DNA from 4 places in the Pseudarthrobacter sp. 902506025 genome. Region 2 is predicted to be linked to each of the others. Evidence: riboswitches for the same ligand, from Rfam matches in the RefSeq annotation. Region 2 holds a riboswitch; each other region holds the start of a gene.
The links. A riboswitch is a leader RNA that binds a small molecule or an ion and turns the genes downstream of it on or off. The one in region 2 is predicted to bind cyclic di-AMP.

Region 1: another riboswitch for cyclic di-AMP. It lies ahead of AB0280_RS03705 (C40 family peptidase); the one in region 2 lies ahead of AB0280_RS18735 (C40 family peptidase).
Region 3: another riboswitch for cyclic di-AMP. It lies ahead of AB0280_RS11625 (glycoside hydrolase family 16 protein); the one in region 2 lies ahead of AB0280_RS18735 (C40 family peptidase).
Region 4: another riboswitch for cyclic di-AMP. It lies ahead of AB0280_RS19670 (hypothetical protein); the one in region 2 lies ahead of AB0280_RS18735 (C40 family peptidase).

The regions. Positions count from the first base shown of each region.
Region 1 covers NZ_JBFBKW010000001.1:816,548-824,280, reverse strand. Annotated here, with positions in the region: gene AB0280_RS03710 (protein adenylyltransferase SelO) at 1-1,182, shown strand, start outside; gene AB0280_RS03705 (C40 family peptidase) at 1,291-2,136, opposite strand; cyclic di-AMP (ydaO/yuaA leader) riboswitch at 2,140-2,311, opposite strand; gene AB0280_RS03700 (coiled-coil domain-containing protein) at 2,564-3,919, shown strand; gene AB0280_RS03695 (TraR/DksA family transcriptional regulator) at 3,941-4,300, shown strand; gene AB0280_RS03690 (DNA alkylation repair protein) at 4,297-4,827, shown strand; gene AB0280_RS03685 (DUF1810 domain-containing protein) at 4,848-5,294, shown strand; gene AB0280_RS03680 (glucose 1-dehydrogenase) at 5,337-6,230, opposite strand; gene AB0280_RS03675 (metallophosphoesterase family protein) at 6,382-6,888, opposite strand; gene AB0280_RS03670 (DUF1918 domain-containing protein) at 6,962-7,153, shown strand; gene AB0280_RS03665 (NUDIX domain-containing protein) at 7,203-7,718, shown strand.
Region 2 covers NZ_JBFBKW010000012.1:85,339-93,071, forward strand. Annotated here, with positions in the region: gene AB0280_RS18725 (HNH endonuclease) at 1-362, opposite strand, end outside; gene AB0280_RS18730 (NlpC/P60 family protein) at 628-1,392, opposite strand; gene AB0280_RS18735 (C40 family peptidase) at 1,557-2,237, opposite strand; cyclic di-AMP (ydaO/yuaA leader) riboswitch at 2,308-2,487, opposite strand; gene AB0280_RS18740 (M23 family metallopeptidase) at 2,616-3,437, opposite strand; cyclic di-AMP (ydaO/yuaA leader) riboswitch at 3,448-3,659, opposite strand; gene AB0280_RS18745 (metal-dependent transcriptional regulator) at 3,797-4,498, opposite strand; gene serC (phosphoserine transaminase) at 4,795-5,925, shown strand; gene AB0280_RS18755 (DUF3027 domain-containing protein) at 6,040-6,585, opposite strand; gene AB0280_RS18760 (cold-shock protein) at 6,592-6,975, opposite strand; gene AB0280_RS18765 (hypothetical protein) at 7,200-7,433, shown strand; gene AB0280_RS18770 (helicase-associated domain-containing protein) at 7,444-7,733, shown strand, end outside.
Region 3 covers NZ_JBFBKW010000005.1:86,354-94,086, reverse strand. Annotated here, with positions in the region: gene rplI (50S ribosomal protein L9) at 1-172, opposite strand, end outside; gene rpsR (30S ribosomal protein S18) at 190-429, opposite strand; gene AB0280_RS11635 (single-stranded DNA-binding protein) at 555-1,130, opposite strand; gene rpsF (30S ribosomal protein S6) at 1,203-1,508, opposite strand; cyclic di-AMP (ydaO/yuaA leader) riboswitch at 1,896-2,047, shown strand; gene AB0280_RS11625 (glycoside hydrolase family 16 protein) at 2,051-3,154, shown strand; gene AB0280_RS11620 (glycosyltransferase) at 3,276-4,469, shown strand; gene AB0280_RS11615 (oligosaccharide flippase family protein) at 4,466-5,953, shown strand; gene AB0280_RS11610 (aminoglycoside phosphotransferase family protein) at 5,966-6,979, opposite strand; gene AB0280_RS11605 (dTMP kinase) at 6,976-7,733, opposite strand, start outside.
Region 4 covers NZ_JBFBKW010000014.1:8,804-16,536, forward strand. Annotated here, with positions in the region: gene AB0280_RS19635 (zinc-dependent alcohol dehydrogenase) at 1-907, shown strand, start outside; gene AB0280_RS19640 (6-pyruvoyl trahydropterin synthase family protein) at 911-1,306, shown strand; gene AB0280_RS19645 (glycosyltransferase family 4 protein) at 1,309-2,391, shown strand; gene AB0280_RS19650 (nucleoside deaminase) at 2,348-2,896, opposite strand; gene AB0280_RS19655 (phosphatase PAP2 family protein) at 2,952-3,776, shown strand; gene upp (uracil phosphoribosyltransferase) at 3,789-4,424, shown strand; gene AB0280_RS19665 (glyoxalase superfamily protein) at 4,469-4,918, shown strand; gene AB0280_RS19670 (hypothetical protein) at 5,140-5,865, opposite strand; cyclic di-AMP (ydaO/yuaA leader) riboswitch at 5,871-6,032, opposite strand; gene AB0280_RS19675 (ArnT family glycosyltransferase) at 6,267-7,733, opposite strand, start outside.

The DNA.
Region 1 (7,733 bases), on a different contig from region 2:
GGACGGGCCCTGCTGCTGGGCGAGGTCACTGACCGGGCCGGCCGCCTCCTGGACGTCCATCTCAAAGGTTCGGGGCGAACGCCCTTCGCCCGCGCGGGGGACGGCCGTGCCGTGGTCGGGCCCATGCTGCGTGAGTACATAGTCAGTGAGGCCATGCACGCACTGCACATTCCCACCACCCGTTCACTCGCCGTCGTGGCCACCGGCCGGCAGGTCCGGCGCGATGACATGCTGCCCGGTGCCGTCCTGGCGCGGGTTGCGGGCAGCCATTTGCGCGTCGGCAGCTTCCAGTACGCCCGCGCCACCGAAAATATGGACCTCCTGAAGCGGCTGGCGGACCACGCCATCGGCAGGCACTACCCCCACGCGGCGGATGCCGACAACCCCTACCTTGCGCTGTTCGCGGCGGTCGTCTCCGCCCAGGCGGAGCTGGTGGCCCGGTGGATGCTCGTTGGCTTCGTACACGGGGTCATGAACACGGACAACATGACCATCTCCGGGGAAACCATCGACTACGGCCCGTGCGCGTTCATGGATGCCTTCAACCCGGCCGCCGTTTACAGTTCCATTGACGTCGGCGGACGCTATGCCTATGCCAACCAGCCTGTCCTGGCCGAATGGAACCTGGCCCGGCTCGCCGAGGCCATGCTGCCGCTGATTGACAAGGACCAGGAGAAGGCCGTGGCCCCGGCAGTGGAGGTCCTGGGCAGTTTCCGGGGCCACTACAGCCAGGCATGGACCCGCGGGATGACGGCCAAGCTGGGACTGGACAGCGTCGATGAAAACGGCGCCGGGGCCCTGGTGGATGATGTCCTCGACCTTCTTAAGGACGGACCCGTGGACTACACCCTGTTCTTCCGCAACCTGGGCAAAGCGGCCCGCGGGGACCTTCGTCCCGTGCGCGGCATGGTCCTCGACCTGGCCGCCCTCGATGCCTGGCTGGACCGGTGGCAGGCGCTGCAACCTGACCCGGAGCTGATGGACAGCGTGAACCCGGCCTACATTCCGCGGAACCACCTGGTGGAAGAGGCGCTGTCCGCTGCCACCGCCGGAAACCTGGCTCCACTGCAGCAACTGCTGGAGGCGGTCAGCGCCCCCTTCACCGAGCGGCCCGGCCTGGAACGCTACCTGCAGGGGGCGCCCGACGACTTCGGCAGCTACATGACCTTCTGCGGCACCTGACCGCAGCGGGCCGCGGGGGCAAAACGACAGGAGGGTGGCAACCGGTATTCCCGGCTGCCACCCTCCTGCTTCGTCCGGGGCCGCCAAGGGCACCGGACAGTGCGAAGACTAGGCTACGCGCACAGCGGAGTAGCCGCCGAGCCAGCTGATGGAGTGCACCTGCGTGTCGAAGCCGTTGACGCCGCCGCTGACAACCTGGCCGTTGCCTGCGTAAACGCCCACGTGGCCGGAGGTGATGATCAGGTCGCCGGGGGCGGGAGCGCCTACAACGGTGCCGTACTGGAAGAACTGGGTGGGGGCCAGGTCGCCCACGGACTTGCCGACGGAACGCAGCGCCTTCTCGACCATGGCGGTGCAATCCTGCTTGACGCCCAGCTGGCCGTAGGCCGAGGCGAGGATCGCTGCGCCGGTGCCGGTGCCGGTGGTTGATGCCACGGGGGTTGCCGAGGCGTAAGACATGTTCATGCCGGTGTTCGCCGGAGCGGTGGCGGCTGCGGCCTGCACGGGTGCTGCTGCAGGGGCCGGCGCCGGGGCTGCGGTGTAGCCTGCGCCCGGAATCTGGATCTGGTCGCCCGGGTAGATGATCGAGGACAGTCCCAGGCCGTTGGCGGACAGCACGTCATTGAGGCTGACGCCGTAGGCTGAAGCGATGGCGCCAAGGGTGTCGCCGGAAACGACGGTGTGGACGTTGCCTGCTGCTGCAGCGGGGGCTGCGGCCGGGGCAGCGGGTGCCGAGGTGGCCTGGACGCTGGTCTGCTCAGTGGTGTCCGGGCCGGATACACCTGCATGGGCCGGGGCGCCGACTCCGAAGGCAATGCCGGACGCTGCAGCAACGGCGAGCGCCGGGCGGCCCAGCGAGCGGGCTTGGGATTTTGCTGTTACGGCGAGGCCCTCGAGCACAATGGAGCGGGCCGGAGTCGCGCGGTGACGGGCTGAAATGGAATTTTTTGACACGGTTGATCGCCTCTCCCATGCCTGCGGGGTGAGCTGTCGGGTTCGGGCTGGAGATACCCGGCCGGAAGCGGCTCCGCGGTAGGCGGAAGCGCATTCGACTTAACCCCTAGGCCACAATATGGCCGTGGAAACTTGGTTCCCCCGTCCCTGCCAACTGGAGCGGTTGGATCCCATGATCAGCGGCAGGGCTCGGCATGCTGACGGGAATGTCCCGTCTGAGAGGGACACCAGTCGACCATAACCCAGGTGCATCGCAATTGTCACATTTGGATAACATACGAGGTTCTTCTCTCGCATTGCGCAAACGTCTGGACATTCCAGGGCGTTCCTGGGCGGACCTCTGCTGATACTTTTCCTGTTGAGCACGGTAACAATGTGGAAACAGCAGCCTGCGTTGCGCGGGAATCCGGCGGTAAGCTTCCGGACTATGCCCCTGTTCGTGACCATCGCGAGGCTCCCTTGGCAGGGAGGCCTCCTGGCCCTTGCCCTGGCCGCAGGCACCATGCTGCCGGCGGCGGCCGACGAGCCGCCACCGCCCGGCGGGTATCCCTCCTGGGCGGACGTGCAGGAGGCGAAATCGTCCGAAGCGGCAAAAGCCGCAGAAATCGCCACCATTAATGGACTCCTGACGGACCTTGAGGCGGATTCGGAGGCAGCAGGCGGGATGGCCGTGCGCTCGGCCGCCGACTATGCCGCCGCAGACGCCGCGCTGCAGGCAGCCACCTCCCGCCTGGATACCCTGTCCGCCCACGCTGCCCGTGCCAACGCGGAGCTGGCCCGGCACCGGAAGGACATCGGTGCCCTGGCCGTCCAGTCCTACAAGACCGGCGGTACCAATGCAGGATTCTTCGTCGCGCTGGACGCCCTGGAAACCAACAGCGTCCAGGGGCTCAACCTGGTCAAGCTCGTGGGCGACAAGACTGCCACCCTGGTCGCCAATGCTGCCGCCGCCGAAAAGACGGCCACCGCCCTCACCGAACAGGAAAAAGCCGCCAGGAGCGAGCGGGAACGCCTGTCCGGGGAAGCGAAAGCAAAACTGGACGCCGCACGTTCCGCCCAGGATTCGCTGGCCCGGCGCGTCGCAGAGGAGCAGCGGCACGGCAGCGAGCTGACCGCCCAGCTCGCCACCCTGAAAGGTACGACGGCGGCCATGGAGGGTGAGTACCGCCAGGGCCAGGCCGCACTGGCCGCCTACGAGGCGGCCCAGGCGGCCAAACGTGCCGCCGCTGAGGAGCAGGCCCGCGGGCAGGCGGAGGCTGCAGCCAGGGCGGCCGCAGTGGCAGCCCGGCAGCCAAAGGCGCCCGCACCCGCTGCCGACCCTGGCCAGGCCAATCCGGCCCAACCCGGTCCGGCCCCCGGCGCCGTCAGCAATCCCGGCGTCAGCAACCCCGGCCCTCCCGCTCCGGAAGACCCGGCACCGGCCCCGCCAAGCCCTCCCGCCGTCGTCGTGCCTTCTGTTCCCGGCGGTGCGGTGAACGACCCCGCCGGGGCCAAAAGCTACGCGTCCGGACGCCTGCCCGCCTACGGGTGGGGCCAGGACCAGTTCCTGTGCCTGGCCCAGCTGTGGACCAAGGAGTCCAACTGGCTGACCACCGCCACCAACGCCTATTCCGGAGCCTATGGGATTCCGCAGGCCCTGCCCCCGGGGAAGTACGCCAGCGCCGGCGGTGACTGGCTCACCAGCTACCGCACCCAGATCGAATGGGGCCTGGGCTACATCCGCGACCGCTACGGTTCCCCGTGCGCGGCCTGGAACCACTCCGCATCCCTGAACTGGTACTGACTGACGCGTTAGGCTGTCAACATGCCAGATTTCGAACGGTTCCGTGCGCTGCTCGAAGAGGAGCGGGCGCGGCGCCTGGCACTGTTGCCGGCGCTGCGGGCGGACATCGAGGCAGCAAACTCGGCGCGCCAGGATTCCAACGTCGACGACGAGCACGATCCCGAGGGTGCCACCATCGCCTTCGAACTCTCACAGGCCTCCGCGCTCCTGAAACAGAGTTCGGCGGGCCTGGACCAGATTGAGGCGGCCCTTGCCCGGCTGGCGGCGGGGACCTATGGCACCTGCGCCGTCTGCGGGGAGCCCATCGCCGAGGGCAGGCTGGAAGCCCGCCCCTGGACCCCGTACTGCATCCGGCATGCGGCGTCCGGGCGCGGGCGGTGACCGGCACGGCGGACGTTGTGTCCGCGGCGGCGGATTTCGTGGACCGGACCCTCCAAAACGAGGGCGCCTGGTACCGGGCGGACGACGTCGGGGCCCGGCTGGGCGGGGTACTGGCCTCTTATGGTTCGTCCGTGGGGGCCGTCCGCGGGACCGTGCGTGATGCGCTGCGGAAGTTCAAGGACCTGGACCATGACGGCACGGTCATGCTGGCGTCCGCCCTGTGGGGTCAGCCGCGGCCCGGTTCCCGGCCGGTGTTCGAGCGCCGCCTGGCAGCGGTGGTGCTGCTGCAGTCACGGGTGCGGCTGCTCCGTCACTCTGACCTGACCCGGCTGGAGGGCTTCCTTCGCTCCGCGCAGGCGGCCGACCTGACCGGGCCCCTTCTTACCGACGTCCTGGTCCCGTGGCTGGCGGGGCTGGGGAAGCGCGAGCGGCAGCGGGCAGGCGTTGTCCTGGCGCGGTGGCGGGAAGACCCGGACCCCCAGCTGCGTGAGGCGGCCGGCGCCCTTGAAAAAGACTTGTCCATTTGAAACGTACCGAGGAGATCCACATGAATGAACCGTTTGACCTTGAGCGTTTTGTTGCCGCCCAAAACACCGGCGGAACCTATGAGCAGGCGCTGGGCGAGCTGCAGGTCGGCAGGAAGTCCGGGCACTGGATGTGGTTTGTCTTCCCGCAGATTGCCGGGCTGGGACAGAGCGACACGTCCCGCAAGTACGCCATTTCCTCGCTGGCGGAGGCCCGCGCCTACCTGGACCACGAGGTGCTGGGTCCGCGGCTCCTGGAGTGCGCGCTGGTCCTGGCAAACCACGCCGACCGGTCGGCCGAAGACATTTTCGGCGGTATCGACGCCAGGAAACTCCGCTCCAGCATGACACTGTTCCTCCGGGCGGCGCCCGGAGAAACAGTGTTCAAGACCGTCCTCGCCCAGTTCTTCAACGGGGAACCGGACCCGGCCACGGACGAGCTCCTGGCCGGCCAGGACGCGGCCGGCTGACCTCCGGCGGCTGCCCCGCTGCTGCGGGGAGCCCGGGGCGCGCTACGGTGTTGGGCTGCCGCCGTTGACGTTGAGCGTCTCGCCCACGACGTAGCTGGACTCGGGCGAGGCCAGGAAGACATAGGCGGGGGCAAGCTCGGCGGGCTGGCCCGCGCGGCCCAGGGGAGTGGACTGGCCAAACTCGGGCAGTTCCTCCTTGGGCTGGCCGCTGCTGACCTGCAGGGGCGTCCAGATGGGCCCCGGGGCCACCGCGTTTACCCGGATTCCCTTGGGCGCCAGCTGCTGGGCCAGGCCCTTGGTGAAGTTGTTGATGCTGGCCTTGGTGGTGGCGTAGTCCACCAGCGTGGGGGACGGGTTGTAGGCCTGGATCGACGTGGTGTTGATGATGGTTGAGCCCGCCGGCATGTGCGGCACGGCGGCCTTGGTCACCCAGAACATGGCATAGACGTTGGTCTTCAGCGTGTGGTCGAACTGCTCGTCGCTGATGTCCTGCAGGTCCTCCTGCGCAACCTGTTTTCCGGCGTTGTTGACCAGGATGTCAACCCCGCCCAGCACGGCCACCGCCGTGTCCACCAGTTCCCGGCACACGGCGGAGTCCTTCAGGTCGCCGGGTACCTTGACGGCCTTGCGGCCCGCGGCCTCAATGAGTCCGGCAATGCGCGAGGCGTCCTCCTCTTCCTGCGGGAGGTAGGAAAGCACGACGTCGGCGCCCTCCCGTGCGAAAGCGATCGCCGTTGCTGCCCCGATGCCCGAGTCCGCGCCGGTCACGATGGCCCGGCGGCCTTCCAGTCGCCCGGTGCCGCGGTAGGTCTCTTCCCCGAGGTCGGCCTTGGGCGCCAGCTCAGCATCGAGTCCGGGCTCGGGCTGGTGCTGCTTGGGCGGGGAGATCTTTTCGTAGGCAGTCACGGGATTACGGAAGGTGTACTGGTCAGTCATGGTGGTACTCCTGTTCGTGCTGGACGCGGGCTGGTTCTTCGCCCGGATGGTGCAGCAGCCCCGGGCTGCCGGGGCAACCACTAAAACTAAGCATGCTTACGGTTCCTACCCTAGGCAGAAATCCGCCGCCCTGCCAAGCTGCTCCGCGGGCTCAGTCGCGGCGGACCTCCACCAGCCTGACCTCCGCCAACCGCCCGCCGTCCACCACGGCCTCCATGAAGGTACATGCCGGCTGGCGGCGGCGGTCGGTGGGCGATCCTGGATTCAACAGCCGCAGCCCGTTCGGCGACACCGTATCCCAGGGGATGTGGCTGTGCCCGAACACCAGGACGTCGGCGTCGGGAAACAGCGCGTCGCATCGCTGTTCCCGGCCCTTTGCCTGGCCGGTCTCGTGGACCATGGCAAAACGGACACCATCCAGGACTGCGGTGGCGGTCGCGGGCAGCCGCCTCCGCAGCTCCGGGCCGTCATTGTTGCCCAAAACCCCCAGCAGGCGCCTGCTCCTGCGTTCGAACTCGTCCAGCAGTGCCGCCTCCACCCAGTCGCCGGCGTGGAAGACCGCATCGGCGCGGTCAACCGCGCCCCACACCTGTCCGGGCAGGCTCCTGGCCCGTTTGGGCACGTGGGTATCGGCGAGCAGGACAAGGTTCAATGGCATACCCGAATCCTGCCACGGTGCCCTGTTCCCGTACGGCCGGGAGTCGTAATCTGGGGGCTTGGAGGTGATTGCCATGGAGGCAGCCCAAGGCGACCGCATCGTTGTGCACGGGAGGACGGTGGGGTCCTCGGACCGGCACGGGGTGATTCTGGAGGTCCGCGGCGAGGGCGGCAGTCCGCCGTACGTCGTCCGCTTCGACGACGGGCACGAAACCGTCATGTATCCCGGCGGCGATTTCGCCGTCGAGCACGGACACAGCACCTGACGCTCCTGCAGGACAGCACCGGCGCCGCTTCACCTGTCAGACTGGAGCAATGGATCATTTTCCGTCCGCAGGCATGTCCTCCACCCCGCCGCAGCGCACCGGTCCCCGCGACCCGGGCGACGCCTGGGTGGAAGGGGACCGCGGCAGGTACTGGGGCCGCTTCGGCGCCGCGGGCGTCCTTGCCTGGGACCCCGCCAAAGGCGTGCTCCTGCAGCACCGTGCGGTCTGGAGCCACAACGGTGGAACCTGGGGGCTGCCCGGCGGTGCCCTGCACCAAGGCGAAGAACCCGTTGACGGTGCCCTCCGCGAGGCGTACGAGGAAGCCGCCGTCCCATCGGAGAGCGTGGAAGTGCTGTTCACGTCCGTGCTGGACCACGGCTACTGGTCCTACACCACGGTGGTAGTGAGGGTGCGGGAATCCTTCGAGCCGGTGATCAGCGACCCCGAAAGCATCGCCCTGCTCTGGATCCCGGTGGCAGAGGTGGAAGCCCTGGACCTGCACCCCGGTTTCGCGGCGGCGTGGCCGGAACTGCTGGCGCAGCTGGACACCGGCGAACCCTGGTAGGCCGGCCCCGGACTC
Region 2 (7,733 bases):
CCCTTGACGTTGTTGCACCGCAGGCAGGCGGCCACAAGGTTCTCCCATGAATCGGCACCGCCCCGGGACTTCGGGTGAACGTGGTCGATTGTGTGCGCCGCCTTGCCGCAGTAGGCACATTTATGTCCGTCGCGCCGGAGCACACCCCTGCGGCTGACTGCCGTCGAGTGGTTGTACCGGGGCCGGATGTAGCGGTTGAGGAGGATCACGGACGGGCGGCCCAGGACGTCGGTGGGCCCTACCACCGGGTCATCCCCTTCGGCCACCACGCTTGCCTTGCCCGTGAGCACAAGCACCAGCGCCCGGCGGAAAGTGATAACCGCCAGCGGTTCATATCCAGCATTCAGAACGAGAGTGCGCATGCACTTACCTCTTCACGGCCGCACCCGTCAGGGGCACGAGGGCCGGCTGCCCCCGGCATGTCCGGGCTATGGATCGACATCACAAGAGTAAACAAAGAAATGCAGAATCAGGTAATCGCCGCCCCGGAGCCTAATCGGGTCCGAAGACGGGAAAGGCAAGGGCTCCACTTGAGAAGCCCGCTAAAGCGCAAGGGACCCCCGCCTGGTGGCGGGGGTCCCTTGCCCAATTCGCGGCCTGCGCTGGATCAGGCCGCCACTGGAATGCTTAGTTGACGCGGATGAAGACGGGGCCGGAACCCACGTTCGCGCTGAAGACCACGGTCTGGTTTCCGTTGTAGCCACCGTGGACGGCCATGCCGTTGCCGGCGTACACAGCGATGTGGGCCATGCCCGAGCCGCCGTTGGCGTAGTAGATAAGGTCGCCCGGCTGCGCTTCGGCTGCACTCACGGTGCGGCCCAGGGACAGGTAACCGGCCGGCCAGTCGTGGAAGTGGATGCCCACGGCGGCCAGGGAGTTGGTCACCAGCATGGTGCAGTCCTGCATGACACCGAGCTGCGCGTAGGCTGCGGACAGGATGGCAGCACCCTTGCCGCTGGCCGAAGCCTGGGCTGCAGGGGCGGCCGGAGCGGCAGCCGTGGCAACCTTGGCTGTGACCTTGGGAGCAGCCGGCTGGGCGGCAGGTGCAGCTTCCTGTACCTGAACCTCGGGCTCAGGCTCGGCGACGGGAGCCGGCGTGGTGGTAACGGCAGGCTTCTCGTAGCTGATGGCAATGGTGGAAGCCGCGGAGATCGGGGCGTCGACGACGGATTCAACTTCCATCTGGGATGCGGGAGCGGAATCGCGCTTGACGTTGGTGTCGGCGGCGTTGGCCGCAATGCCGCTGGTCAGGACCAGGCCGGAAGCAGCAGCGATGACAGCAGCCTGGCGGCCCATGCCACCGGCGTTGTCGCTGACAGCTTTGGCAATGACAGAGATCGAGTTGGTTTTGGTGACCTCGGCGCGGTGCCGTGCGGTAGCACGAGTCGTCATCAGTTCTCTCTTTCGTTTTTCCTTCGAACCGCGTGTAGGCAGGCAAAGGGAAGCTGGATGCGCCGGCATCTTGGGGGTACGCCGGCGCATCCCGAACGGGGATGTGGTTTCTAGCGAAAAAGCTTTGGGCAAAGAAATAGCCCTTGGAGCGTGAAGCCCAAGAACTATTTGTTGAGGTGGTAGTACGACGAGGTACCGGTGGCTGCAGGCGAGTGGAGCAGCGTGCCCTGGGAAGGGTTGAGTGCGCTGACCATCATGCCGTTGCCGACGTAGATGCCCACGTGCGCGCCGCCGTTCTGGACCACAAGGTCGCCCGGCTGCGGGGTGGAGGTGGGGGTCATGATGTTCCACGCGTTGGTGCGGGGGATGCTGATGCCGGCCTGGGCGTAGACCCACTGGACGAACCCGGAGCAGTCCCAGCCGGTGACGGGGCTGGTGCCGCCCCAGACGTAGGAGTGGCCGATGCCGGTGTAGGCGATTGCTGCAATACCGGAGGTTGCGGCGGAGACAGTCTCGGCAGCCTTGGCGGCAGGGGCCGCGTCCTGGCCTGCGGTGGCAGCGGCGTCGCGCACGGCCGGGGCGATGGACTGGGGACGCACCGCTTCCACCTTCGGAGCTGCGGTGGTCTTGACGGCGGGACGCTCGAAGGAAACCGTAGCCGTGGGGGCGGCGGTGACGGCGAGGGCCGTCTGGGCCGAACCGGACTCGGTGGATGCGGAGACACCAGCGGTGGTGTCAGCTGCGGTGGCGGGCAGGCCCATGCTCAGGATAAGGCCCGATGCGGCTGCCACAACGGCAGCCTGGCGGCCTACGGTCCCGGCATTTGCACTGACGGCCTTGGACACGGCGTCCAGGGGGTTGGTGCGAACTGTTTGCGCACGGTGGCGCGCAGAATGATGGCGTGAAGACACGAAGGTAGCCTCTCCCAATGCCTGCGAGGTGAGCTGTCGGATTCGGATGGGAGTCACCCGGCCACTCTGCTTCCTGGGAAGCTCATGACTTAACCCCAAGGCCTTCAGGAAATGAAGGCCAAAATTGGTTCCCCCGCCCCTGCCAGACGATGAAATGCGAACGGACCTTGAGCGGTGGCAGAGTTAGGCAATCCACTCAAGAGCGTCAACTTCGGAAAAGTTGACGCGAGTTAGACGGTACAGCAGTTTTGTTTCAATGTCACATTCAGGTCACGGCAGGTCGCTGCGATCTGAGAGTGCACACTCATTCGGTTACAGCCAGCCCATGGGATCGACCACTTCGCCGTTGACCTGGACCTCAAAGTGCAGGTGGCAGCCGGTGGATGCGCCCGTGGTGCCGCTGAGCGCCACGACCTCGCCGCGGGAGACGGTCTGTCCCACCTTGACGTTGAACGACGACAGGTGGTTGTAGGTGGTCTCCAGCCCATTGCCGTGATCGATGACCACCCGGTTCCCACCGCCGTACTGGTGCCAGCCTGCGAAGGTCACGGTGCCGGTCGCGGCCGCCAGGACGGACGTTCCGCACTGCGCCACGAAGTCCTGGCCGCGGTGGAAGTCTCCGGAGCCGCCGGTGATGGGGCTCACCCGGTAGCCAAAGGGCGACGCGGTGGTGAGGGATGCCAGCGGTGCGGCCAGGGTGCCGGCCGAGGCTGCCCGGGTGACGGAGCCGGCGGACTGGGCGCTCAGGAGCTGCTTCAGCTTCCCGTCGGGGTCGGCCTGGGTCACCACTGCCGAACGGCTGAAGTCGATCTGGGCGCCAATATCAGCGGAAATCTGGGGCTGCGGACTGACGGCGGAGGCTGCCAATGGCGCGTTGCCGGCGGCATCGGTGGCCATGACGGGGCTGGTGGCGGGCACCGTGACCGTCAGCACCAGACCGGTGGCGGCCAGGGCGATTCCGGCTTTCTGGCCAATGCCGCTGGCGGCGGCAAACTCCGTCACCTGCCGGAACGGACCCCGGCGGCGGCGCGCGTCACGATGCAGATCGCGGGGGCGCTCCGCTGCGACATCTTCGACAACCCGGGGTGCCGAAGGGGGGCCTGCCGCGCGGCGGCGGCCCCGGGAGGTCTGCATGGTCAAGAAGGGTTCCTCTCTGGAAAAGCCTGCGGAGTTAGCTGTCGGATTCGGGTCAGAGAGATCAAAGACCCGGCCCGTCATGGGCAAGCTTCTGCACAGGGGTATTCCCGGAAGAATCCTTCACTGGAGAGGCTTGCTGCTGACGGACTTCACCCCAAGGCAGTCCCCCGCCGCCAATTGTGGTTCCCCCGCCTCTGCCAGTAACGACTCATGCACCCGATCCGCTGGCAGAGCTCGGCTCCGGATCGGGTAACGCTTAAGTATCAACGATTGGTTCCACTATAGGGCCTTAAGACCCTAGGTAACAATTCCGTTATCTTTGCGTGGAAGCGCTTCGCCGGGGTATGAGGCGCGGCTCAGGGCTGGGTGACGGCGACAAAAACATGCGCGGCAACCTCGGGCGGCAGCTCCAGTGCCCCTTCGATTCCGGACACCCGCACGGAGATGTAATCTCCCACGCGTTCCAGCGCAACGGCGGCGCCGGGCCGGATCCCGCCTTCGTCCAGCTGCGCCAGCAGTTCGGGCTCCACCTGGATGGGTTCGGCCAGCCGGCTGATGGTCACGGCAGAGGCGGGGCCGTAGCCCTTCATGGCCTCCACCAGGCTGATGACCGCGTCGGCGGAGCCGGTGGCCGGCTGTCCGCCCAGGGCGGCGAGGCCGGGGATCGGGTTGCCGTAGGGCGATTCGGTGGGGTGGTCCAGCATCTCGTAGATGCGCCGCTCAACGCGCTCGCTCATGACGTGTTCCCAGCGGCAGGCTTCGTCGTGCACGTAGGCCCAGTCCAAACCGATGACGTCAGCCAGCAGGCGTTCGGCCAGCCGGTGCTTGCGCATGACCTCGGTGGCCCGCTTGCGGCCCGTGTCCGTGAGTTCCAGGTGCCTGTCGCCGGAGACGACGACGAGTCCGTCGCGTTCCATCCTGCCGATGGTCTGGGACACCGTGGGGCCGGAGTGGCGCAGACGCTCGGCGATACGGGCCCGAAGGGCAACGATGTTTTCTTCCTCAAGCTCCAGGATGGTCCTGAGGTACATCTCCGTAGTGTCGATCAGATCCGTCATCCAGCTCAGCTCCTCGAGCGCAGTACCTTGCGTTGTCCCACCGTACCGCTCTGTTCCCGCGAGGTAGTCCGGGGGCTAGCTTAGCCTATTTTGACTTTGTCCGAATAGCTGCCCCCTGCGCAGCCACCCCTGGACGGGACCGTCTCATTGTCTGGACTTTGCCCGCACCGGCTCCCGCACCCACTGCCCTTCAGGCAGAATGGAACAGGCCTGCCACGCAGCCACCGCGCGCTGCCGGCCACCCCTTACCCGCCCGTCCGGACCAAAGTTTTCGTCCCCGCCGAATTGGAGCACCTGTGAGCGACACCAGCATCACGATCCCCGCCGACCTCCTGCCCAAGGACGGGCGGTTCGGCGCCGGCCCGTCAAAGGTCCGCCAGGAACAGATGGATGCCCTGGCAGCAGCGTCCAAGACCATCCTCGGCACCTCGCACCGGCAGGCGCCGGTCAAGAACCTGGTCGGATCCGTCCGCGACGGCCTGAGCCAGTTCTTCCGTGCCCCGGAGGGGTATGAGGTGGTCCTCGGCGTTGGCGGCTCCACGGCGTTCTGGGACATCGCAAGCTTTGGCCTGGTGGAGAAGAAGGCCCAGCACCTCTCCTTCGGTGAATTCGGGTCAAAGTTCGCCGCAGCCACCAACAAGGCGCCCTTCCTGGAGTCCTCCTCGATCATCAAATCCGAGCCCGGCACCCGTCCGGCGGCGCAGGCCGAGGCCGGCGTGGACGTCTATGCCTGGCCGCAGAATGAGACCTCCACCGGTGTGGCGGCGCCGGTCACGCGCGTCTCCGGGGCCGACGAGGGATCGCTGGTGCTGGTGGACGCCACCTCGGCGGCCGGCGGCCTGGACGTGGACGTTGCCCAGAGCGACGTCTACTACTTCGCCCCGCAAAAGAACTTCGCCTCCGACGGCGGCCTCTGGCTTGGCCTGTTCTCCCCCGCCGCCATCGAGCGTGCCGCGCGGATCAAGGCCAGCGGCCGGTGGATCCCGGATTTCCTGGACCTCCAGACCGCCATCGACAACTCCCGCCTGAACCAGACGTACAACACTCCCTCGCTGTCCACGCTGGTCACCCTGGACGCCCAGGTCCAGTGGCTGAACTCCAACGGCGGCCTGGACTTTGCCGCCGCGCGCACCGCTGACTCCGCAGGGCGCATCTACAGCTGGGCCGAGGCCGCCGACTTTGCCACCCCGTTCGTGGCCAACCCGGAGGAACGCTCCAACGTCATCGCCACCATCGACTTCGACGAATCAATTGATGCGGCAGCTGTTGCCAAGGTCCTGCGCGCCAACGGCATCGTGGACACTGAGCCCTACCGGAAGCTGGGCCGCAACCAGCTGCGCATCGCCACCTTCGTGGCCATCGAGCCGGACGATGTCTCGGCCCTGCTGTCCAGCATCGACTACGTGGTGGGCGAGCTGCGGAAGTAGGCACGGCCTGCACGTACGCATAACGTACGACGGCGCCGCCCGGGTTCTTCCCGGACGGCGCCGTTTTTCGTTGTCCCCGGCCTGGGGGTGGCCGGTTTCCCGGCGGAGGTGCGGTCAGGCTCCTGCCTGGGTGCCGGCGTCGGCCGTCGAACCCCGGGCCTCTTCCGCTGATTCCTGGCCGTCCCCTGCGGGGGCGTCCTCGTCAGGGTTGTCCTTTTCAGGGGCATTCGCTTCAGGGGCGTCTGCTTCGGACTCCTGCTGCTGGTCCTCAGGGCGGACGCGTTCGGCCCAGGGCACCCACTCGGGGGCGAGGATCGAATCCTCGGACGGCAGCAGGCCCAGCTCATTGACCGTTACCACCTTGGAGCGCGAGTTGCGGGTCAGCACCGCGTACCACTGCCACCCTGCGTAGCCGGGCAGCCTCGACTCGAACAGGTGCGTGACCAGCCGGTCGCCCTCGCTCTTGGCCGCCAGGTGCGGGCCAATGGTGGCCGCCGGCGTGATGCCCTCCAACGCGGTCCGGGCAGTGTCCACCGCCGCGGCCAGGAAAGCGTCCGGCTTGCCTGTGCGCCACACGGGCACCCCGGCCTTGCGCTTGGCCGGAGTCTTGGCGGCCTGCTCCTGCACTGGGGTGCCCAGCTGTTCAGAATCGGGAGTCATGGGCGCCTAAACGTCCAGCTCGTCGGCGACCTTGCGCAGGGCGGCAGCAATGGCCTTGCCCTTGTTGCCGTCCGGGTACTTGCCCTTGGACAGGGTCCCGGACAGGTTGTCCAGGACGGTCACGAGGTCCTGCACCAGCGGGGCGAGGTCCTTGGCGCTGGGACGCTTGGCCTTGGCAATGGATGGCGTCTTGTCCAGCACCCGCAGGCCCAGTGCCTGGGCGCCCTTGCGCCCGTCAGCTACTCCGAACTCCACCCGGGTGCCGGCCTTCAGCTCCGTGACGCCCTCGGGCAACGATGACTTGGGCAGGAAAACCTCCTGGCCGTCTTCGCCCGCGAGGAACCCAAAGCCCTTGTCCTTGTCATACCACTTGACCTTGCCGGTAGGCACGTAATCAACCTTCTTCGTTCTGCTGTCATGAGACACGGCCGGCTGCCACCGCATCCGCATTGTTGTGCGGGTTCAGGGTATGGCAAACGGAAACCGTGTTGGTCTGTATGCTTCAAGGTTATCCTGCCGCATGGCCTATTGATGCTTTGGGCAGCACTGTTCCGCCGCAGGCGCAAGGCCCCGGCTTTTACCCGCACCGCTGTGGGCGCGGTAGCGTTGCGTCCATGACTCCCTCGCGTTACCGGCGGCCGTTGATGGTCCTCGCAGCAGTTGTTGCCGTGATGTCCCTGATAGCCGTGGCGGCTGTCATGGCGCTTGCCTTCGCCGGCTCGGTAGCTCCTGCCTGGATCACCTACACCGCGCTTTACGGCCTGCCGGTGGCCTTCATCCTGATGCTCCTGCTGGTCCTGGACGGTGTTGCCGCCCGGCGGCGGGCGGGAAGGGCGCAGCAGCGGTAACGTTGGACTGATGTCCCTCATTCGCGCGCTTGGCAAGGACCTGGAGGCACGCAGCGACGATTCGTTGCGGGCCCTGTTCGCCGCGCGGCCGGACCTCATATCCCCATCCGTGCCGGACTTTGCCGCACTGGCGGCACGCGCCAGTTCCCGCGTCAGCGTCCAGCGCGCCCTGGAGCGGCTCGACCGGCCGCACATGCAGGTCCTGGAAACCCTCCATCTGTGCACCAACACCGACACCGGACACAGCGCCTCCGCTGAAGGAGTGCACAGACTGATCCACGGCTCCGCCCTGGCTACCGT
Region 3 (7,733 bases), on a different contig from region 2:
GGGCGGCGCGGGCAGCCTTGATGGACTCAACCTGCTTCTCGCCACCCTTCGACCAGGTCAGGGCGAAGTTACGGGGCAGCAGGTAGTTACGTGCGTAACCGTCCTTGACCTCGACAACATCGCCGGCAGCACCGAGACCGGTGACTTCGTGGGTCAGAATGAGCTTTGCCATGTTAGTTAATCCCTTCCTTAGCCGCGGCCAGCGCCGGAGTAAGGCAGCAGAGCAACTTCGCGGGCGTTCTTGATTGCCTGGGCGATCTTGCGCTGTTCCTGCACCGTGACGCCAGTGACGCGACGGGCACGGATCTTTCCGCGGTCGGAGATGAACTTGCGCAGCAATGCTACGTCCTTGTAGTCGATGACAGTGATGTCAGCGGCCTTCAAGGGGTTGGACTTTGGTTTGGGCTTACGGAGTTCAGCCTTAGCCATCGTGGAGCTCCTATTCTAGGGAGCCCGTGGATATTGATCCACGGGATGGTGGTGGTCCGACGGCGGCAGTGCCTTGGGTGCGTTTCGCACCCGGGCAGTCCCGGCGCCGGGCCGTTATTTGGGTTTTAGAAGGGAGGTTCGGAATCGGGGCCGTTGCCCCAGCCGCCTGCGTTGGAGACACCGGGCGTAGCCCAGGGATCGTCCTGTGCAGCCTGCTGGTTGCCGCCGCCCCAGCCTCCACCGGAGTTGCCGCCCTGGTTTCCACCAGAGTTGCCTCCTCCGAAGCCACCGCCGCTGTTGCCGCCGCCGAAGCCGCCGCCACCCTGTCCGCCGGAGCGCTGGGTGCGGTTGACCTTGGCATTGGCGTAGCGCAGGCTGGGGCCGATTTCGTCGACCTCAAGCTCGATAACGGTGCGCTTTTCGCCTTCTTTTGTTTCGTAGGAACGGCTCTTCAGGCGGCCGGTCACGATGACGCGCATGCCCTTGGTCAGGGATTCGGCGACGTTCTCGGCTGCTTCACGCCATACGGCAGCGCGGAGGAACAGGGTTTCCCCGTCCTTCCACTCGTTGGACTGGCGATCAAAGGTGCGGGGGGTGGAAGCGATGGTGAAGTTCGCTACTGCCGAACCTGACGGTGTGAACCGCAATTCCGGGTCATTGGTGAGGTTACCGATGACCGTAATGGTGGTCTCGCCTGCCATCTACTGCCTCCTTGTTCGATCCTGGGTGAAGAGTGCGTTTCCTGCGGGGTAAAGAATGAAGACGGTGCTGAATTACTCAGCAACAACCTTCTGCTCTTCGGGGCGGGTGATCTTGGTGCGCATGATGGTCTCGTTAAGAGACAGCTGGCGGTCAAGTTCCTTGGCGGTCTCCGGCTTGGCAGTGAAGTTCACCACGGCGTAGATCCCTTCGGACTTCTTCTTGATGTCGTAAGCCAGACGGCGACGGCCCCAGATGTCAACCTTTTCGATGGTTCCACCATCGTTGGTGATGACGTTCAGGAACTTCTGAAGCGACGGCTCAACGGTACGCTCTTCGACCTCGGGGTCGATGATTACCATCAATTCGTAAGGACGCATATGTGAACCCACCTCCTTTGGGCTAAGCGGTTACGGCATTTCCGTAACAGGAGGTTCATTTGCGATTCCGTGCAATGCCTTGCCGCCGGAACGGAGGCAGGACGCAGCACAGACTTCAATATCTTAGTGCATTTGGACCCGATAGGCGATTCGCGCCTGACCCTAGGCTAGCCCCGGTGGAGGTGGGCAGCAGCCGTAGGTTCAGCCATGTGGAAAACCCTGCCGTCAGTGGCGCCTATTACCAATGCACTTTTGCCGACTGGGGAGCGCCACGCCAACTCAGTGAGGTCCGTTACCTAATTGTGATTCTTGGACCCTTTTCGTGTACGGTCGTCCGGGGGCCGCCCCCAGCCGGCTCCAGTCCCGGATGCCGCCCAACTCTGCCGCGTCCGTGATTCACCAGATTCCAGGCAGAGGCGGGGGACCCAAGCGTCCCGGGCACGGCCACGCGCCTGCCCTTGGGGTGAAGCCGCAGCACGCGGCCGAATGCCCTCATTCGAACCCGACAGCTAACTCCGCAGGCGACGAGAGGTAGCATCCCCATGCCCGCACCCCGCAAAGGCAGCGCCACACGAGCGCACCGTTATCAAAATGAGACAGATCCCGCCGGGACATCCCCGGCCTCCAAGTCCGGTGCTCCGGCCCGGGCGCGCCGCCGCTGGCCCCTTGCCGCCGGTCTTGCCGCAGCACTCCTCGGAGCAGGTTCCCTTGGCCTGGGCCTGACCCACGGTGACGGAACCGCTGACGTGGCGCGGGTGGCGAGTGCAGAGGATGCCGGCAGCGCCGCACCCACCCAAACTCCCGACGTTCGGGTCCCCGCTCCAGCGCCGGTCCCGGCAGTTGATGCCGCTCCTGCCGCCCCTCCTTCCCCGGCAGAGGCACCGGCACCTGCCCCCGCAGCAGTACCGGCACCCGCTGCCCCTGCCCCTCCCTCCGAGGCCCCCATCGCCGTGGCGCCTGCGGCGGCACAGCTGGCCAGCACCGGGACGCCTGCGCCCGCCGGGGTCCCGGGGAACTGGACCATGACCTTCGCCGACGAGTTCAACGGGGCCGGACTGGACACCGCGAAGTGGTCCGGCTGCTGGTTCTCCCCCGGTTGCGGAACCATGAACAAGGTCTCCACCAGCCCGGCGAACGTCTCCGTGGCCAACGGGAACCTGGCCCTGGGGCTCAGCTCATCCACCTCCGGCGGACTGGTATCCACCAACCCGAAGGGCGGGGCGGGGACCGGCTTCCAGTTCACCACCGGCTACGTCGAGGCCAGGATCAAGTTCCCGGGCAACGCCAACGGCCTCTACAACTGGCCTGCCTTCTGGACCACCGGACAGTCGTGGCCGGCCACCGGCGAGAATGACATCGCCGAGGTCCTGCAGGCCAAGATGACCGTGAACTACCACTCCGGTTCCGGCTCCCACAACCAGGGCGGCGTGGGCGGCAACTGGGCCAACGAGTACCACACCTTTGGCCTGCACCGGATGGCAAACTCCTCGGACGTGTACTTCGACGGCGTCAAGGTCAAGTCCTACCCCACCGACGACGGCAATGCCCCGCAGTACATCGTGCTGAATGTCGGCGCCTCCTCCACGAACCCGGCCTACGGCGCGCCGTCCCAGATGATGGTGGACTACGTGCGCGCCTGGCAGTAGCAGGCCACGCACCCAGGTGAAAGGGCGACGGCGGGACCTCCCGCCGTCGCCCTTTTTCGGCTTCCCTCAAGGTTGCCTAAAGCAACCCTCCGGGGACGATGTGATCCAGTACACTCTTGCAATGAAGCTCCTGTACGTGACGGAAAGCGTGCCCAACCGGGATCCGGAACTGGGGGATGGAAGCTCGATGATCCCGTACGAAGTGATCCTGCACCTCCCCCCTGGCGTTGCCGTCACGCTGCTGACTTTCTCGGGTCCTGTTCCGGTTCCGGCAGAGATCAGGAACCGCTGCGATACCGTGTACGAACTGGCCCGGCGCGAAGAACTTTCGGCCTTTGCCCGCTCCGTGGGCGGCCTCACCGGACTGGGAAAACACCGGCGGTCCACCCCGTCCGCCCGCGCCGCCGCGGCCCGGTTGTCCGCAATCCGGGACGCCACCCTGATCCATGGCCCCCATGCCCTCTTCCTGTCCCACTGCGTCACCGGTCCCCTGGTGCTGCAGACAGTGGACCCCTGGTCCATCCGGGCCGGCATGGACACCGCCATCGCCCGTACCTTCCGGCCCGCCTACCGGCTGCGCGAACAATTGGCCGCCCGCGCTGAACGTCAGCTGCCGCCCCGGGCCAGGCTCCTGACCGTCGGAGCCCAGGACGCAGCGGCCTGGTCCGCCACGCTCGGCAGGCCAGTCACGAGCATCCCCAACGGCACGGCGGTGGCCACCGGTCCCCGCCGGGAGCGGAAAGCCCCGGTGGTGTGCTTCGCAGGCAGCCTGAACTACGCGCCGAACGTGGACAGCGCCACGGTACTGGTCAACAGGATCGCGCCGCTGGTGTGGCGGGAGGTCCCGGACGCCCGCTTCGTCATCGCAGGGCGGCGCCCCACACCGGCGGTTCAGGCGCTGGCCGGACCCCGGGTGGACATCCTGGCCAACGTGCCTTCCATCCTGGACGTGTTCCAGGGCGCGGATGTGGCGGTTTTCCCGGACGAACACGGCGTGGGTATCCGGAACTCCGTCCTGGAGGCCCTCGCCGCGGGGCTGCCCGTGGTGGCCACGCCTGTGGCCGCGAGGGAACTTCCCGCACATCCGCTGCTGGCGGTTCGGGACAGCCAGGACGCCCTTGTCCGCGAGGTGGTGGAGCACCTCACCGCCCCCAAGCAACCGCCCGGGCCTTCCCACTGCGCTGCCGGAACGGCCGCCGCAGGCGCAGTCCGCACTTGGGACACCGTGGCAGGCGAATACCTGGCGGAAGTCCGTGCGGCCATGGCCGGTTCATCCCCGGCGGGGGAGCTTACCCGGACGAACAGGCAACCATGACGTACGCGCCGGGGGAACTGGAGCGGAAGGGAGTCCGGGGAGCCCTGTGGCAGGGGCTGGCCTTCGCCTCGGGCAGGGTGATCGTGCTGGTGACCACGGTGGTCCTGGCACGGCTGCTCTCACCTGAGGAATACGGCCTCGTCGCCTTGGCGCTGGTGCTGATGGCGTACGCCGAGACCATCGCCGATGCCGGGGTGGGTCAGGCGTTGGTCTACCTGCCCAAGACACCGGTCATCGCCAGGTCGGCGCTGCTGCTTTCCGTTGCCCTGGGCGCATTGCTGGCCGTGGCGGCCCTGCTCGCTGCTGACGCGGTGGAGGACCTCCTTGGGCTGGACGGCGTGGCCCCGCTGGTGCAGGTCCTTGGCGTTTCGGTGCTTGCCACGGCCTGCGGTGCCGTCCCGGAAGCCATCATGCGCCGGGACCTGAAGTTCAGGCAGCTCACGGCGGCTCCTGTACTGCGCGCCGCAACCATGGGAACGGTGACCCTCTACCTGGCCTTCACCGGCCACGGCGCCTGGTCACTCGCCGTCGGAACGGCTGCCGGGTCGGTGGCCTATGCCGCCACCTGCTGGTTCCTGGTCCGCCGCGAGGCGCCCTGGCAAATCTGGCGCGTGAGCAAAAGCGCCATCGGGGAAAATGTCCGCTTCGGTGCCCCCGTCGCCGGCAGCACCATGCTTGCCCGGGCGATCTTCGACGTCGACTACCTGGTCATCGGCATTGTGCTGGGCGCACACGCCCTGGGTCTCTACACCCTCGCCTTCCGGCTGCCGGAGGCCCTGATCCTGAACGTGTTCTTTGTGCTGTCCACCGTCCTGTTCCCCCTGTACACGCAGGTCCGGGGCGACCGGCAGCGGCTGCGGGACGGCTACCTGAAGAGTGTCACCGTGCAGGCGCTCTACGGCATCACGGCAGGTGTGGGCCTGGCCGTGGTGGCGCCCGTCCTGGTCCCGGTCCTTTTCGGGCAGCAATGGGAGGAGTCGGTCACGCCGCTGGTATTCCTGGCCCTGTACGCGGCCGCCCGCTCCCTGGGCGCCGGGGCCAATGACGTCTACAAGGCGATGGGCCGGCCCGGTCTTTCCATCTGGATCTCCGTGGTCCGCCTGGTGGTCCTCCTCCCGGCCCTGGTCTTTGCCACCCAGTGGGGCATCGTGGGGGTCGCCTGCGCCCAGATGGTGGTGGCCGTGGTCTTCGCGTTCGGCATGCAGGCAGTAGCCGCCAAGGTCATGGGGACAAGGATGCGCCGGATGATGCGGGCCGCCGCTCCGGGCCTGGTGTGCGGCGCCGCGGTTGGCCTGGTGGGCCTGGTCAACCTGGCACGGCATGCCCTGGGACCGGTCCCCACACTGGCTGTCATGGTGGTGGCCGGAGTGGGCGCGGTGTACGCGGTGCTGCGGTTCGGCTACCGGGACCTGCACGACGAGATCCTGGGCCTTTTCCGGCGCACCCACGAAAACCCGGGAGCGGCGGACAGCCGGACCTCCTAGCGGGTGGCCGCCCTACGCGGCTTCCACAACATGGCGCCACAACCAGAAGTCCCTGTCCGCCTGGAGGGCGGCCCGGACTTTCCCGTTTCCCTGCGTCGGATCAGCCTCCGCCTCCTGCGCCAGCCGGTCGGCGAGCGTGGCGGTGGACCGCGCCCACGTGGCGATGACCAGCAGCGGGAGGAGTGAGTGGTCCACTCCCCTCATGCCAAGGTGGCGGGAAAGCGGCTCCAGCGCCCAGCCGCCCTTGCCGAAGGCTTTGTCAAAGGCCGCCATCTGGGCCTCCCGGGCGAACGCCTGTTCACTGGATTCGCTCAAGTACTGGAGGTAGAACACCAGGTCGTGCCCGGGCACTCCATCCGTGAGCGAGCGTTCCCAGTCCATGACCTGCAGGGCGCCGCCGGGTTTAACAAGGAGGTTCGGATGGCTCAGGTCGCCGTGTTCGATGACCGCGGGCAGTTGCGAGCGGCGCAGCGGGGCAAGGAGTTCGTGCGTGCGCCCAACGAGTTCGTTTGTCCGGGCATCCGGGCCGGCCAATCCTTCCAGGGCCGCCAACGGCGCGGCGACGGCGCGCTGGTACCAGTCCACGTTGCCGGCGGCGGGCTGCGTGCAGGGAAGTGCCCCCACGAACGCGGCCCCGGTGGCGACGGCGGCAGGAAGGTCCGCTGCCACCGTCCTGGGATCGAGCGGCAGGCCGGTCAGCGCGGTTTCGACCAGCACCGTGTACGGCCCCACGTCCCGGATTCCCACCAGTCGTGGAACACCGGCGCCTGAGTCGCGGACGGCGGCGGAGAGTTGGGCCAGCATGGCCGCCTCACGGCGGACGCCGCTGTTGTCCCCGGGCTGCCGCGGCACCTTCACCACCAGGGCCGGTTCGCTGTGCCGGGAGGGGAACACCAGGGCCACCACGTGCCGGGAGGTTGCGAACCGCGGGGTCAGCAGCAGCGTCTCCCATTGTTTGCCCAGGCCGTACTGGTCCAGGGAGAACTCGTCGAAGTGGTCCCGCAGGAACTGGTCTATGAAGCTCATTGCGCCGCGTTCCTCTCCGGAAGCCGCCCGGTGACGGTGCCCTCGGGGACCAGGAGGTCGAAGACGTGCAGCGCCAGGGCCATGTGCACCGCAGCCGCTTTGAGGGCCCCGAAGCGCACATCCTTGCGCAGGGCCAGGGTGTCCCGGATGGATACTCCGGACCGCACCGGAACCAGCCGGGCTGTCCGCTCCCGGTTGGGGGCGTTCCAGTACAAGGCAACGTCCTGGTACCCCCGGCGTTCCAGCGTCCGCTTCCACCCTCGCAGCGTCCGGGGTCCGGAACGCTGGAGCAGGGACCGGCTGGCTTCCACGCAGATCCAGCCTCCCGGTTCCAGTGCCAAGCCTGCGCTTTCGATCTGGCCGGGGCCCGGCGAGGCCAGCAGCACCACGTCGCATGTCCTGCCGGCCGGCCTCGTGTCCGGCTCGTCCAGCCGCACAGCCTGCGGGTCCAGCAGGCGCAGCGCCGATTCTGTTTCCGCGCTCACCCTTCCGGCGAAGCCCAGGGTGCGCGGCTGCAGGACCGGAAGCAGGAACCGCCAGTCCAGGAGCCGCCACAGGTGCAGTGACAGGGCCTCCCCGGCGACGGTTTCCGCCGCGGCCGGGATCTGGGAAGTGGGGCCGACGGCGGTGGTGCGGTGCGGGGCCCGTCCTGGGGTGGTTGCCCTCCCGGCAGCCGGGGAGCACGTGTCCCAGATGATGCCGGTAGCCACGCGCTGCACGGCCTCCACCGGCTGGGCCGCATCAACCACCCGGC
Region 4 (7,733 bases), on a different contig from region 2:
CAGCAAGGGCACGGAAATGGTGGTCCACGCCGGGGCAGTGCCGCCACGGGTCGCAGAGGAAATGCGGGCCCCGCACCAGGAAGGCCAGTTCCCCGGCCCGGTGAAATTTGGCTACCTGTCTGTCGGCATCGTGGAGGAAGGGCCCGAGGGGTGGAAAGGCCAGCGCGTCTTTTGCCTGAACCCGCACCAGGACCTCTACGTGGTTCCGGTGGAGTCCTTGACCAGGATTCCCGACGACGTCCCCTCCCGGCGTGCGGTCCTCACCGGGACGGTGGAAACAGCAGTCAACGCCCTGTGGGAAGCCGGGCCGCGGCTCGGGGACAGGGTTGCCGTCGTCGGTGCAGGCCTGGTGGGCGGCATGGTGGCCACGCTCCTGCGCACTTTCCCGCTGCAACGCCTTCAGCTGGTGGACCTGGATCCGGGCAGGAAGCAACTCGCTGACACCCTGGGCGTGGACTTTGCACACCCCGACGACGCCCTGGACGACTGCGACATCGTGTTCCACTGCTCGGCCTCGCAGGAAGGCCTGGAACGCAGCCTGCAGCTGGTCGGCGACGAAGGCGACGTCATCGAAATGTCCTGGTACGCCAACCGGGAAGTCACTGTCCCGCTGGGGGAGGATTTCCACGCAAGGCGGTTGTCCATCAGGGCCAGCCAGGTGGGCATGGTGGCGCGTGCCCGGCGCCACCGCCGCACCAATGCGGACCGCCTGGATCTGGCAGTGTCCCTGCTGAAGGATCCCGTCTTCGACGCATTCCTGACCGGCTCTTCCAAGTTCGAGGACCTGCCCGGCGTCGTCCAAAGCCTGGCGGACGGCACCCTGGAAGCGCTGTGCCACGTCGTTGAGTACCCCGCCACCAACCAAGCACCCACTCCAGCCGCCCACGACTCCGAAAACTTGAGGTAACCCATGTTCAGCCTGACAGTCCGCCGCCACTTCATGATTGCCCACAGTCTTCCGCGTGAAGCGTTCGGCCCGGCCCAGGGACTCCACGGGGCGACCTTCGTCGCCGAGGTGACCTTCCGTCGCCGTGCCCTGAACGATGACGCGATCGTCCTGGACATCGGCGCCGCCGGAACCATCATCGAGGAAGTGCTGGCCGGCCTGAACTACCGCAACCTCGACGAGCACCCGGATTTTGACGGCAAGCTCACCACCACGGAAGCGCTGGCCCAGTACATCGCCCAGGAAGTCGCCGCCAGGATCAAGGACAGCGACGACGGCCGCGAACTCGCGGGCCTCGACGTCACGCTGCGCGAGAATCCGGACGCGTGGGCCGCTTATTCCCTGGACCTCACCGCCTGACCGTGCGCCACATCCGGCTGCTGGTCCCCGGCAACATCCGCCACAGCTCAGGCGGCAACGTCTACAACGCCCGCCTGGTGTCAGGGTTGCGGGAACTTGGCGCCGCGGTGGACGTCATCAGCGTTGAGGGGGACTGGCCGCACGCCGGCGCCACCGAACGACGCCGGCTGGGCACCTTCCTCGAAGCAAGCGAACCTGGGGGAGGTCCCGGGCAGGCAGTGGCAATCGTCGACGGGCTGGTGGCCGTTGGTGCCCCGGCTGAGCTGGAAGCCGCGGCCCGGGCGGGACAGGAAACATGGGTGCTGGTGCATATGCCGGTGCCGGAAAGTTCAGGCGAATCAGCCCTGGCAGACGAGGCCAGGGCGCTCAGCGCAGCAGCCGGTGTGATCTGCACCAGCACCTGGGCCGCATCTGTCCTGACCGAAAGAGGGCTTCCGCAGGCACACGTCGCCCTGCCCGGAGTCGACCCAGCAGCCCAGGCCGGCGGTTCCACGCCTCCGCACCTGGCAGTCGTCGCCGCTTTGCTGCCCAACAAGGACCAGATGCTGGCGGTGGAAGCACTCGCCCTGGTCCGAGACCTCCCTTGGACCGCGTCCCTGGTGGGCTCGGACCGGGCAGACTCCGACTATGCGCGGGAAGTCCGGGCTGCCATAACGGAGAATTCGCTGCAGGAACGGGTGCGGTTCACCGGTGAGCTCGCCGGCGAAGCACTGGAAGCTGAATGGGCGCGGACGGATCTCAGCCTCCTGGTGTCCCGGCAGGAGGCGTTCGGCATGGCCGTCACCGAGTCCCTGGCCCGCGGCATCCCGGTCCTGGTCCGTGAAGGGACAGGGGCGGTGGAGGCGCTGGGGCTGGCAGGATTAATAGCGGCCGACGGCGGACCCCGGCTTCCCGGGGCAGCGCTGCCACTTCCGGAAGGTGGTCAGGAGAGCCCGCGCCTGTTGGCCGGCGTCCTGCGCCACTGGCTGCAGGACCCGGACATCAGGGAAAGCTGGCGCGCAGCAGCGCTGGAGGCGCGGACACGCCTTCCGGACTGGGGTACTACGGCAAGGGGAGTGCTGGCCCCGCTGGCGGAACGGGACTAGAGGCTGCTCCGCGGTGACCGGCGAAAAACCCGCGCAGCAACACGGCGCACTCATCCTCGCGGACTCCCGGGTACACCTCAACCCAGTGGTTGAGCCGGCGTTCGCGGAGGATGTCGAACACCGAGCCTGCGGCGCCGGCCTTCTCGTCCCAGGCCCCGAACACCACCCTCGGGATCCGGGCCAGGACAATCGCTCCGGCACACATGGCGCAGGGTTCCAGCGTGACCACCAGCGTGCAGTCGGACAACCGCCAGCCGTCGGCGCGGCCGCCGTCGAGGCGTGCCCGTTCCTGCAGGCGTGCCGCCGCTTCACGGATGGCTACCACCTCGGCATGGGCCGTAGGGTCGCCCAGTTCCTCCCGCTGGTTCCGGCCGGAACCCAGCACCCCGCCGTCCGGCCCTATCACCACAGCGCCGATGGGAACATCCTCCGTGGCGAGTGCCCTGCGGGCTTCCGCCAAGGCAAGGCCCATCCAGGCATCATGTTTCTTTTCGGGCAACGGCATGGCTCAATGATAGTTTCGGGGATACTCAGGTTACTTACGGATGCCGGGAGGCACCATGGACACTCTTCGGGATCGGCTAGGTCTCTGGTTCAAACCTTACGCGGCGCTCGTCCTCACCATCCTTGTGGGCGGCGTCATCATCGTGTCCCTGGCACTGCTGGGTGCCGAGGTGTACGACAACGTGGTGGATTCTGCCGGCCTGGCCAACCTGGACAAGCCTGCCCTGGCCCTGGCCGAGAGCCTGCGCAGCCCCGGACTTGATGCGTTCGTTACCGGCTTCACCAACATCGGCGGCGGCATCGGCATGCCCATCCTTGCCAGTATCCTGACCGCCTGGCTGACGTTCCTCAGCCGGAACTGGCGCCCGCTCGTCCTGATCGGCGGTGCGGCGGGGGTCTCCATCATGGCCACCACCTTTGGCAAGAAACTGGTGGGCCGCACCCGCCCGGACCATGCGGACGCGGTGCCCCCCTACGAGGATTCACCCTCCTTCCCCAGCGGCCACACCCTGAATACCACCGTGGTGATCAGCCTGGTGGTGTACCTCATCTGCCTCCAGTTCAACACCATGCTGGTGCGCGTCACCGCCATCACGGCCGGCGCGCTCTTCATCATCGCCATGGGGCTCAGCCGCGTCTTCCTAGGCCACCACTGGCTGACGGACGTCATGGCAGGGTGGCTGCTGGGCCTCACCTGGGTGGGCGTCGTGATCCTGGCCCACAGGCTGTTCCACCTGGTCCGCAGGCGGGAGCACGCCGGTGCGGCTCCGTCGTTCGACCGTCCGATCGTCCGTGACGTGGTGGCAGAGGAAGTGCACCACCACGGCGGGGACGGCAACGAGCATGCCCACGGCAGCCACAACAAGGACACCGCCGGATGATAGTTTTGGGGGATGCGTACTCTCGTTGTTGACCACCCTCTGGTCGCCCACAAGCTCACCGTCCTGCGGGACAAGAACACGCCGTCGCCGGTCTTCCGCCAGCTGACGGAAGAGCTGGTGACCCTGCTGGCCTACGAAGCCACGCGGGAGGTCCGCACGGAGCCCGTCACCATCGAAACCCCCGTCAGCACCACCATTGGCACGGCGTTCACCAAGCCCACCCCGCTGGTAGTCCCCATCCTCCGCGCAGGCCTGGGCATGCTGGAGGGCATGACCAAGCTGGTCCCCACCGCCGAGGTTGGCTTCCTGGGCATGGCCCGGGACGAGGAGACGCTGGACATCATCACCTACGCGGAGCGCCTGCCGGAGGACCTGACCGGCCGCCAGGTATTCGTCCTGGACCCCATGCTGGCCACCGGCGGTACGCTGCGCGAGGCCATCAAGTTCCTGTTCAAGCGGGGCGCGTCCGACGTCACCTGCATCTGCCTGCTGGCTGCCCCGGAGGGCCTGGCCAAGCTGGAGGAGGAACTGGGCGACGCAAACGTGCACATCGTCCTGGCCTCCATCGACGAGAAGCTCAATGAGAAGTCCTACATCGTTCCCGGCCTGGGTGATGCAGGCGACCGCCTGTACGGCATCGCAGGGTAGCCTTCCCCCTTTTCCGGCAGGATCACCGCCGCTAGCCTGTGCGGATGGACTGGAAACTCGAACTTGTCTTTGTCCCCGTGTCCGACGTCGACCGCGCCAAGGATTTCTACGTCAACAGGGTGGGCTTCAACGCCGACTATGACGAGCGGCCTTCGGACGACATCCGCTTTGTGCAGCTGACGCCGCCCGGATCCGCCTGCTCCATCTGTTTGGGGGAGGGGCTGGTGGACGCACCTCCGGGCACGGGGTCAAACCTGCAGCTGGTGGTGGACGACATCCAGGCCGCACACGACCACCTGAAGAACAACGGAGTGGACGTCAGTGATATCGAAGTGCTGCCGTGGGGCCACTTCGTGTACTTCGCCGATCCGGACGGCAACAAGTGGTCCGTCCAGTACATCCCGTGGCGGAACGCCGGGCCGGACGCAACCGAAAGCACCGCAACCACAGGCGCCGCAACCGAAACCACCGCGACCCTAACGTCCGCACCATAGGGCGCTGCAGCTTAAACCACCAGGGTTAAGGCAGCCTGGGGTTAAAACACCACTGCCCGCATCCGTTTGGATGCGGGCAGTGGTGATGCTGCAATGCTCTGCTGTGCCCCTGCCCAAGGCGTACGACGGCGGAGAGCCGGGACGCGCCGTCGGCCGCGGTCAATGCGGGGCAGGCTCCGCGGAGGGTGGTCCTTCGACGCGCAGCCGCGGGAGAGAGGTGCCTAGTACCAGTTGTGCGCCAGGTGGAAGTTCAGTGCGCCGCAGGGGGACTGGTAGCTCTTCTTGATGTAATCCAGGCCCCAGTTGATCTGGGTGCGGTAGTTGGTGAGGTAGTCCGCGCCGGAGCTGGCCATCTTCTCGGCCGGGAGGGACTGGACGATTCCGTACGCCCCGCTGCTGGGATTGGTGGCCGTGGTGGTCCAGTCGGATTCCTTCGTCCACAGGGTCTGCAGGCACTGCATCTGGTCCGGTCCCCAGCCGAATGTGGCCAGCTGGCTGGCGGCGTAGGCCTGGGCGCCGGCGGGGTCGTTGACCGCGACGGCGGGTGCCGGCTCAGGAGCCGGGGCGGGCTCGGGTGCAGGTTCCGGTGCCGGTGCAGGCGCTGGCGCGGCCGGCGCGGGGGCGGCGGGTGCCGGGGCCGCGGGAGCGGGCTCCGCCGCCTGCGGTGCCACTGCGATTGCGGCGGGAGCGGGGCTCTCCACCGGGTTGGAGCGGATGTCGCTCTTCTCGATGCTCATCTGGGCATCGGACGCTGCCTGGGTTGCCTGGGTCGATGACACCGGGGCCATGCTGCTGGTGGCCTGGCCGGCTGCGCCGACCCCAACCAGAACCGCGCAGGATACTGCGAGGATTCCGGCCCTGCGGCCGAGGGTGTTTTTCTTTGCCTGCTGCGTGGCCTTATGTTTAGCCTTGGCATGCAGGCGTGCTTCTGCCGTGTTTTTGGACATGATTGATCGCCTCTCACACCTGCGGAGTTAGCTGTCGGGTTCGGATGAGGGCATCCGGCCGTACGGAAAAATCACGTACTGGCTTAACCCCAAGGGCATTCATTGCCCGGGACGGTGGGTCCCCCGCCTCTGCCGTTGCTCAATCGGAAATCCGGGGAAGCGGCAGAGCTTGGCGTCAACCCGGGATATGCGGCCCGAACGGGGACCGCACCCAATCGACGGTACAGGAAGATTAAGTGAAAGTCACATTTAGGTAACGGAAGTCACGGCTGGCAGCGCGTCGGGTTGTGTGACTGCGGAGGGAGTATCCCCGTAATGGACTGCCCGGGCCCCGGGCACCCTTCACCCCGGGCACTCGCGTGCCAGAGCATCATTCGGCCGGGTCCCCGGGGCGTCCTCCGCTAGTGGCCGGTCAGTTCGTAGACCGTAGTGCCGCCAACGATCTGCGACGTGAAATTGGCTGCCACCCACTCAGCGATCCGGGTGGCAGCGTCCGAACCGGTGGTGGAGCGCATGGCTCCGCCACCGATAAAGTAATGGATCTCTCCCCGGGCTACCAGGTCCTGGAACTGCGCCAACGTGGGGGAGGGGTCGGTGCCGTTGAAGCCGCCCACCGCCATGACCGGCAGTTCCGTTGCCAGTTGGTAACCCGCGGCGTTGTTGGAGCCCACCACGGCCGCGGCCCAGGTGTAGCTTGAGGCGCTGCTCTTGAGCGCGGCGACCAGGTCAGCCGACGGCGTGGGCGCACCCAGGAGGCCACCCACGCCACCCCCGCGGCCACCCGCGAAGCCCGTGCCGCCCTGGGCGTTCGGCTGCCGGAAGCCGTGCCCCGTATTGCCTTGTGCCGTACTGCCCGGGTTTGTGTTGCTTTGCCCCGCAATACTTGAACCGCCGGTGCTGTTCGGGCCGGACCCGTTCCGGCTGTTCCGGACGCCGGCGGGAGCACCGCCCGGCCCAGCGCCGAAGCCGGCCGTGGGGCCGGCACTGACGATTGCCCCGCTGTGCGCTGTGGACGCCGTGGAGATGGAGTAGGCCAGCGGTCCGGCGAGCGACGCCGTGATGGCCAGGGCCGCCGTCGCCCGCTGCACCGAACGCATGCCCAGGAACTTGCTGAAGCCCGCTCCTGCTGCCCCGGCCAGCCCGCCTGCAAGGACCACCCAGCGCAGCCAGGGGCCGTAGGCCGAGGTGGTGCCGAGCAGGGAGAACGCCGTCAGGGCTGCCGCGGCCACTGCGGCCGCGAGCACGATTGCGGCGGCCGCCTGCTGCCTGTGCTGCCACAGCAGGACTGCGCCCAGGCCGGTCAGCCCGGCGATGCCCGGCGCCAGCGCCACGGCGTAGTAGGGGTGGATGATGCCCGCCATGAAGCTGAACACCAGGCCGGTCACCAGCACCCAGGAGCCCCAGACCAGCACGGACGCGCGCACCGGATCCGTCCGCGGTGCCCGTCGGCCGACCCACAGCAGGCCGGCCGCAAGGATCAGGGCGGAGGGCAGCAGCCAGGCGATCTGGCCACCGAACTCGTTGTTGAACATCCGGAACAGGCCGGGAACGCCCCAGCCGTTGCCGCCGCCCACGCTGCCCGTTTCGTCGCCCGTCAGCCTGCCCAGTCCGTTGTAGCCGAGGGTCAGCTCCAGGATGGAGTTGTCCTGCGAACCGCCGATGTAGGGCCGCATGCCGGCCGGCGTCAGCTGCACGGCCACGAGCCACCAGCCCGCGGAAACCACCATCGCCGCCCCGGCCGCGGCCAGCCGCAGCAGGCGCCGGCCCAGCCTGCCCGGCCCCGCAACCGCGTAGGCCACGGCAAAACCGGGAACCACCAGCAGGACCTGCAGTTGCTTGGCCAGGAATCCAAAGCCCAGGAACACCCC